Regions from separate parts of the Cecembia calidifontis genome, predicted to be linked through region 1. Evidence: riboswitches for the same ligand, from Rfam matches in the RefSeq annotation. Region 1 holds a riboswitch; the other holds the start of a gene.
The links. A riboswitch is a leader RNA that binds a small molecule or an ion and turns the genes downstream of it on or off. The one in region 1 is predicted to bind thiamine pyrophosphate.

Region 1 (4,488 bases):
CGACCTCTCGGATGTATGGAGTTGAAGTTCCCGTCAAATCTAAAATTTACTATATTGAAGGTCTATCCGCGCATGCTGATCAAGAAGAATTGATGGAATGGGCAGAAGGATTTGCCAATAAACCTAAAATGACCTTTCTTATCCATGGGGAAAAGGAAGCCTCAGAAACCCTATCAAAAAAATTAACGGAAGAATTACAATGGCACACCATTGTACCGGAATACATGGAAAGTTTTTCTTTGTTTGACGGAATTTAATTGAAAATAACCTAACATGATTACCAAATTGAACAAAACCCTATGGGTATCCATGCTTCCCCTTGCCATGCTGGCAATTGGATGTACTGGCATAAAATCCACCACAAAACTCCTTTCAGGACCCGATACCTTTGTAGCCAAAAATGGAGAAATCGGAGAATACCAAATGTTGAACTGGCAACACCTTGACCTGCTCAAAGATACCATCCCAGGTATGAGTGTTGATAGGGCCTACAAGGAACTTATCAGGAAAAAGAAAGGGAACCCTGTAACGGTTGCAGTTCTGGATGCAGGAATTGACCTGTTACACGAAGACCTTGCTTCTGTGCTCTGGATCAATGCCAAGGAAATAGCAGGAAATGGCCAGGATAATGACGGAAATGGATTCATCGATGACATCCATGGCTATAACTTCCTTGGTAATTCCTACCATGAAAGACTTGAATTTACCAGAATATTGAGCTTGGGTCTTGGGGATGAAAAACTTCGGGAAAAGGCCCGGAAAAAAATTCGAGGAAGAAGCTGAAGAAAGTTTAATGAACTTGGCCCAAATTCAAGAGCTCAAAACCACCATTTCCTTTGCTGACTTTACCGCACAGCAATTGTTGGGCAAGCCAGCATATGAGCCTGAAGATTTATGGACAATAAAATCAGATAACGAAGAAACCCAGGAAGTATTGGGATTTTTAAGCAGCATTCTGGCCATGTCAGGAAGTTTGGATGCTATCATGGAAGATTTGGATGAGGCTGAAAAATACTACGGGACAAAAGCAAATTACCACCTGAACATGGAATTTGATGGAAGAAAACCGGTTGGTGACAACCCTTATGACCTCAATGATTTCCAGTATGGCAATGGCAACCCAAATATCCTTGTAAAAGATGAGAGTCACGGGACCCATGTGGCAGGAATCATTGGGGCCGACAGAAACAACGGGATAGGTATCAGAGGGGTTGCCAACAATGTTTCCATCATGAGCATCAGAGCAGTACCGGATGGAGATGAGTATGACAAGGATATTGCTTTAGGCATCAGGTATGCGGTGGACAACGGTGCCAGAATCATCAATGCCAGTTTTGGAAAGGCCTTTTCTCCTAATGCTGAATGGGTCTATGAGGCGCTCGAATACGCCGCCTCCAAAGATGTCCTTTTCGTGCATGCTGCAGGAAATGATGGCTTAGACCTGGATGACCCTGACAACCCCAATTTCCCTAATGACCACAAGTTTCAAAACGGGCAGGAATTCGTTAACAATGTGATTACTGTAGGTGCCCTTGGCAGTCAATATGGGCCGTACATGGTTGCCCCTTTCTCCAACTATGGCGCAAAAAATGTGGATGTCTTTGCCCCTGGGGCACAGATTAACTCCACCATGCCAGGCAATGAGTACGAGTTCCAAAGTGGAACCTCAATGGCTGCCCCTGCGGTAGCGGGCGTTGCTGCCCTCATCTGGACTTATTATCCCAAATTGACGGCTGCCCAAGTGAAAAAAATCATCATGGAATCAGGTTTGGAAGTTCCTGTACAGGTGATATTGAGAAGCAACCCCTCCCAACCACTTACTTTGCAGGAAATTTCAAAATCTGGTAAAATCGTCAACGCCTACAATGCACTTATCTTGGCCAGGCAAGTGGCCAAAGGGAAAGTGAAACTGTAATTAGAAAAAGACCAAATGAATGGTTCATGTTTTTGAAAACATGAACCATTTTTGTTTTATTCCGTGTATAATTAAGAAATAGAAACTTTAGGGGTGCCGACAAGGCTGAGATCAAACCCTTCGAACCTGATACGGGTCATACCGGCGAAGGAAAAAGTTAATTCCAAAGAGAGGCATAACCTGCTTGCTCTACTTTTTCCTGCTCCTACAGTTTCAACCCACTGTTTAACTGAAAAGAGAAAAATATGGAGCAGATCAGCGCATTATTAACCCGTTTAAAAACCCAATCCCCGCTTGTACAAAGTATTACCAACTATGTGGTGATGAACAACACAGCCAATGCACTATTGGCAGCAGGTGCATCTCCCATCATGGCACATGCCCAGCCTGAAGTCAAAGACATGGTCAATATTGTAGGTGCTTTGGTGGTCAATATTGGCACCCTCGATGAATATTGGTCAGAAAGTATGCTCCAAGCAGCAGCGCATGCCTATACTATCCAAAAACCTTGGTTACTTGATCCCGTAGGTGCTGGTGCGACTCCTTATAGAAATGAACTTTTGAGCAAATTGCTGCAATTCCAACCCAGTGTCATCAGGGGCAATGCTTCTGAAATCATGTCTTTAGCAAGCGTTAATATAAAAAGCAAAGGGGTAGACAGCACCAATTCTTCTGATGAGGCATTGGAGGCAGGCACGCAGCTATCCAAACAAACCGGTGCGGTAGTAGTGATTTCAGGAGAAGTTGACTATATCATTGACAGGGAACGGATAGCAAAAGTGAAAAATGGCAATGCTATCATGTCCAAAGTTACGGGATTGGGCTGTACAGCTTCTGCTTTGACTGGTGCCATGATAGCCATTGAAAAAGATCGCTTCCTGGCAAGTACTGCCGCCATGGCGCTTATGGGAGTCGCTGGTGATATTGCTGCCGAAAAAGCTAACGGTCCAGGAACCTTACAACTTCATTTCTATGATGCCCTATATAATCTTAAATCCGAGGAGTTTGAAGAAAGAATGATCGTAAGCTACCCATGAAGCCAACAATTTTCCCTTATAAGCTCTATTTGGTAACAGATGAAGCGCTATGCCTTGGCAGGGACTTTTTCTGGGTGGTAGAAGAAGCACTCAAAGGAGGAGTGGACATAGTCCAAATCCGGGAAAAATCCCTGTCCTTGGAAGATTTCGTAAGGAAAGCAGAGCAACTAAAAGCCATTTGTGAAAAGTACCATGTCCCCTTAATCATCAACGACTCGGTGGAAGTGGCAAAAATCATAGATGCGGAAGGGCTTCATGTGGGACAGGAAGACACCAACATCATGGAAGCCAAAACGATCCTGGGATCTGGTAAAACCTTGGGACTGTCATTGGAAAACATGGGAGATTTACGAAAACCATTTAGTGAAGAGGCCTGGTATTATGGGGTGAGCCCCATCTATGCTACTCCAACCAAAATGGACACCAAAAGTGAATGGGGATTGAAAGGATTGGCCCATTTAAGAAAGGCCACCGATAAGCCTCTGGTTGCCATAGGAAGGGTGAAAATAGAGAATGCCGCCAGCATCATTAGCCATGGGGCTGATTGTCTGGCCGTGGTCTCAGGGATTTGCAGTGCCCCAAGCCCAGCCCATGCCGCTGAAGCCTTTAGAAAAAAAATTGAAGAAGGATCAAATCATCAATTATGGTAAAAAAATACATCCCAGTCCTAAGCATTGCAGGTTCAGACAGTGGTGGAGGGGCTGGCATTCAAGCAGATCTCAAAACTTTTGCTGCGCTTGGCTGCTATGGCATGACAGTCATAACCGCCACCACCGCACAGAACACCCAAGGCGTCAGGGACATTTTCCCCATCCCTCCCAGGCATATTGAAGCACAATTAATGGCAGTCCTGGAAGACATCCCACCCAAAGCCATAAAAATAGGCATGGTCAATCAACCTGAGGTGGTGGAAGTTCTCACCAGCACTTTAAAAAACTTTCCCCAAATCCCTATAGTTTTTGATCCTGTCATGGTTGCCACTTCCGGAGATCGTTTAATTGCAGAAGGCACCGTAGCACTTTTAAAAGAAAAGCTCTTCCCATTGGCAACTTTGATCACTCCCAACTTGGATGAGGCTGCTATGCTGACGGGGTATGAGGTGGATTCGGTGAATAAAATGCACCAAGCAGGAAAAGATCTCCTGAACATGCAATGCCAAGCTGTCCTGATAAAAGGAGGACACCTGAACACGCCGGTTATTCAAGACATTCTTTTCCAAAAAGAAATGCCTGAACAATCTTACGAAAGCACCTACATCAAAACCAAGAATTTACACGGGACCGGCTGTACCCTTTCTTCTGCGATAGCAGCAGTATTGGCCAAAGGAAACCCGCTTCCAAAAGCGGTTGAAATGGCTAAGAACTATGTCAACGGGGCCCTGGAATCAGGCAAAGACGTAAATACCGGCCAAGGAAATGGCCCCCTGAATCATTTTTATAACCCTCAAAAACAGATCATCTATGAAATGGACTGAAAAAGCCTGGGAGCAAATATCTCCAATTTATAATAAAATACTGGAAATGCCCTTTAACCAAG
Region 2 (4,488 bases), 590 kb from region 1:
CAGCGGTGGAATAATCATCCAGGTATTCCAAAAATTCAGCAATCTTATTGCGGCTGAGTGCAAGATTACCCCCGATGGTAAATTTCTCAGTCAATCTATAAGCACCATCCAACTCAATACCCAAGCGGTAAGAGTCATCTACATTGTCCCTAACATAAGCTCCCACGTCATTCAGTTGACCTGTCAACACCAACTGATCTCTGTACTTCATGTAGTAAATGTTGGCATTATAGGAGAAATTGGCCGATTGCCTTTTAAATCCTGCTTCAATATTCTGCAGGTTTTCATGCTTGGGGGCCCGCTCGATAATAGGAGAATCGGTAAAATCCCTTCTTACAGGCTCTCTATTGGCCACCGCATAAGAGGCATACCACTGCTTTCCTTCAGCAACTTGATAAGTAAATCCGAATTTTGGATTGAAAAAGGCAAATTTCACCTGACCTGTCACATCTCTCAGGTCATTGTTGATCCCATCAAAACGGTAATCGATCCATCTGCCCTGAAGGTCGCCATATGCAAACAGCCTATCCGTCAATTGGTAGGTAGCCTTTGCGTAAATGTTAGCATCATCTTTGACTGCCACATTATCATAGTACCTGTCCCTGATATTGGTATTTCCGGCAAACTGCATCCAAATGATCTCCCCAAAATGGTCACCGTCATATCGGTTGATTCCTCCCCCTAATACTGCATCCAATCTGCCATCATCAGAAATATAATTCATGGAAAATACCCCTCCATAGAAATCATTGTCCAACCACCTTCTGCGGATGATATCCATGCGGGAAATGGAAGTTTCTCCTACCACTACCGGAGGAAGGCCGTATCTGTTCAGCCTGTCATTTGGCCTGAATTGCTCAAAAAATCCCCTTCCATAGGTATAGTGTAAGGCTGCATTGGCTTTCCAGTTTTTACCAAAAGTTCCTGTATAGATCAACTGATAGTGATCCTGCTTGTAATCATCGACCTGATTGTCGTAGGTATATGGATTGAAAGTCCTGTTGGTGGCCAAGAGGTTTTCGGGAACCCCTTCCCAGGCTTGATAAGTGACTTCTGCCCCGGCAAAAACATTCAGTTTTACCACATGCTTTTCCCCATAATACCCTCCGGAAAGGAAATAAGACCTTAGGTCAGAAGAAGCCCGGTCGATATAACCATCCGAGGCAATTCGCGACAGCCTTCCATCAAATGCCCAGCGATTATTAATCAGTCCGGTACCTACTTTCACCATATGCCTTCTGGTATTGAATGAACCGAAGGAATTATCAATTTCCGCATAGGCTTCATCTTGTCTGGTGTCTGTCTGGATATTTAAACTTGCCCCGAAAGTAGCTGCACCATTAGTGGAAGTCCCCACACCTCTTTGGATCTGGATATTGTCCACAGAAGAGGCAAAATCCGGCATATTGACCCAAAAAACACCATGGGACTCTGCATCATTAAGAGGAATACCGTTGACAGTCACGTTGATCCTGGTCTGATCTGATCCCCGGATCCTTAAACCCGTATATCCTACCCCAGCACCGGCATCTGAGAACGAGACCACAGAAGGGGTGAAATTCAGGAGTATGGGGATGTCCTGACCAAGATTAAGTCTTGAAATATCCCGTTTGCTCACTTTGGAAAAGGTGGTAGGTGTGAGATCTGTAGCCCTCGTGGCATAGACGATAAATTCCTCTGTCAGTAATGCACTAGGAGTTAGGAAAATCTCTAAAACCAGGTCTGTTGGAACAGACACTTCCTTCACCTGACTTTCATAACCCAGGTAACTTACCCTCAGGGTATAAGTACCTGAAGGAATGTTCCTGATCTGGAAATTACCGGAAAGATCAGAGGTGGACCCTCTGCCTGTTCCCACCAAGATCACATTGGCACCGACCAATTCTTCACCTGTGGCACTCTTCACCACACCTCTCAAATTAGATTGGGCATAGGTAGCCCATACCATCAGCCAAAAGGCCAATAAAAACAGTGATTTTTTCATAAATGCTTGACATTTCACCGCTTTGCGGTTTTTTGGTTAAACATCAGAAAACCTAGGGGCGATTCTCTGTTTTTTGTTTACCCATTTCCGAAACCAAGATATTTTTGGATTGCATGCACGAACCAAAGCCTTGTCTTTGGTGACTCTGAGTCAAAATATATTGGTAATCGGTTTACTCATTTCCCTTCGCCGGCACTACCCGGATCAGGTATTGTGGGTATGATCTCAGCCCGTTGTATTAAGGCACCCCTCATGATCTGAGTGCGAAGGTAGATAGAGCATTTGTAAAAAGCAAGGGCTGAAGGCAGGATAGGAAAATTAAAGGGATTTTAAAAGTCGAAAGGGGGATTTCGGAATTTGATTAAGCCAAGGGTCATTGAAAAACCCAGAAATGGATATAATCCCTTTTGGGTAATGGCCCCGGGTACAACAACCTTAGGTTAAAAAAAAGCAAGACAGCTACGCTGAATTGCCCTATTCTTTTCAAATGGAGTTTTTTATCAGATGAACAGTAATCCTATTCCCTTCCCAAATGCTTCAAGTGGTTGACATGGGAGGCAAGGGCCACTCTCATTTTTGGATGTTCGATATATGGAATCCCATATTCCCTACAAGTCTCCTTGATGATCTGGGAAATCGCCGGATAATGGATATGCGAAATATTGGGAAACAGATGGTGTTCAATCTGGAAATTCAGACCACCGATAAGCCAGGATAAGACCTTATTCTTAGTGGCAAAGTTTGCGGTAGTCTTCAACTGATGGACTGCCCAATCATCTTCCAACTTATTGGTCGCCTTATCAGGGACAGGAAATGAGGTCTCTTCCAGGACATGGGCCAATTGGAATACCACACTCATGATAATGCCGGTGGCCAATCCATATACAAGAAATCCGATCAGCCAGGGCATAAACCCAAGCATATAAACGGGAAGTACAATGAACAAGAATAGATGTTCTACTTTGAACCCCCAAAAAGACACATGTTCCTTCAAGTCCATTTTTTTGATTGGTGTTTCTGCCACCTTTTTGGTTACATACTTCTTATAATCCGTGAAAAACACCCAATAGAAATACAGAATGGAGTAAATGAAAATGAAGTAACGATGCTGAAAGCGATGAATTTTGTACCGCTTCTGATTGGGGCCCAATCTCAGGAATGCACCTGCATTGAGGTCATCATCATGATCATCCACATTGGTGAAGGAATGGTGTGCCACATTGTGTTTGGTTTTCCACATGTACACATTGGCTCCCAAGAAATTGATGGAAATTCCGGCCAGTTCATTGACCCATCCTTTTCGGCTGAAACTCCCATGCGCTCCATCATGCATGACATTGAAACCTATCCCTGCAGTAAGTGCCCCAAGGATGATGGATTCCAAGATGGCAAATGGCCAGAAAGGAGTAAAGAAAACCAAGTGAACATAAATCCCAATGAAGGCCAAAACCATCACGATGGCCTTGAAATAGAGGGAGGAATTTCCGGTTGTTTTAAGATTTTTTTCTGAGAAATAATTTTTGATTCTACCTTTCAGGTCTTCATGAAAGGAGGATGCGGCTTGAAATCTAGGCGGACGCATTTACTGAATTGAATGTGATAATTAATTTAAAAGGAATGAAAAACAAACAGGGTGATCGTCCGACATTCTTCATATAAAGGTAATGGAAATAAATGAGGAATTTTAACATGTCTTAAAATTGCCCGGTCAAAATGCGACAATTTAACATCTTTTACCAAAACTCCTCCACCAATTTATAATTTCAGATGTTTGCGGATAGTTTTCACGGACTTTTGGATCCTTTCTGGCTCCGTTCCTGAAATGATTTCAAAAGGAACCCCTGTTTGAGAGATAAGATTTCGGTACAACTCAAAAAAATACTGTCTCATTTCGGGCTCCGGATGCTCCCGCTGTGGATCTTCCTGCCAAGGAATATCAATGTCTGTCAATAAATAGACATCGTATTTCCTAAGTTGAATCTGCTCAGATATCCAATCATGCACCTTTCCGAACCTGTGCTCTGACCATACCTTGATCACATGGAGGTCTGTATCACAGATCAGAAGCTGATCTGCTTTTTGGGCATGTAAATCTTCCCATTCCAATTGCCCTTTGGCGATTACCAACATGTCGTCATAATCATAGGGCCTGTCCAGTTTCTCAATGTAAGTTCTGGCATATTCAGGAACCCAAGGGGCTGAAAAATGCGCTGCCAAAGCTTGGCTCAAAGTACTTTTCCCAGTAGATTCAGGACCTATAACAACCACCTTTTTACGCATATACCTCCTGTTTTACTCTGGCTGTCCTGATCCACTCCATCAATCCAATGATGGCCAATACTGTGAAAAACAAAAACTGGAAAGAGGTCAGCATCAAACCCTTGTAGAAGTACAATGGCACTGAAACTATATCCGTAATGATCCAGGCAATCCAGTTTTCCACTTTTTTCTTGGCCATCAGCCACATCCCTACAAAAGCTGAAGCGGTAGTAAATGAATCCCAA

Region 2: another riboswitch for thiamine pyrophosphate. It lies ahead of BC751_RS06165 (TonB-dependent receptor); the one in region 1 lies ahead of thiM (hydroxyethylthiazole kinase).

The regions. Positions count from the first base shown of each region.
Region 1 is NZ_SGXG01000001.1:2,012,153-2,016,640, reverse strand. Features, by position in the region: gene BC751_RS08840 (MBL fold metallo-hydrolase RNA specificity domain-containing protein) at 1-257, shown strand, start outside; gene BC751_RS22045 (hypothetical protein) at 274-783, shown strand; gene BC751_RS08835 (S8 family serine peptidase) at 794-1,915, shown strand; TPP riboswitch at 1,995-2,085, shown strand; gene thiM (hydroxyethylthiazole kinase) at 2,161-2,952, shown strand; gene thiE (thiamine phosphate synthase) at 2,949-3,602, shown strand; gene thiD (bifunctional hydroxymethylpyrimidine kinase/phosphomethylpyrimidine kinase) at 3,596-4,426, shown strand; gene tenA (thiaminase II) at 4,413-4,488, shown strand, end outside.
Region 2 is NZ_SGXG01000001.1:1,421,053-1,425,540, reverse strand. Features, by position in the region: gene BC751_RS06165 (TonB-dependent receptor) at 1-1,984, opposite strand, end outside; TPP riboswitch at 2,149-2,245, opposite strand; gene BC751_RS06160 (fatty acid desaturase family protein) at 2,502-3,566, opposite strand; gene BC751_RS06155 (AAA family ATPase) at 3,740-4,264, opposite strand; gene pnuC (nicotinamide riboside transporter PnuC) at 4,257-4,488, opposite strand, start outside.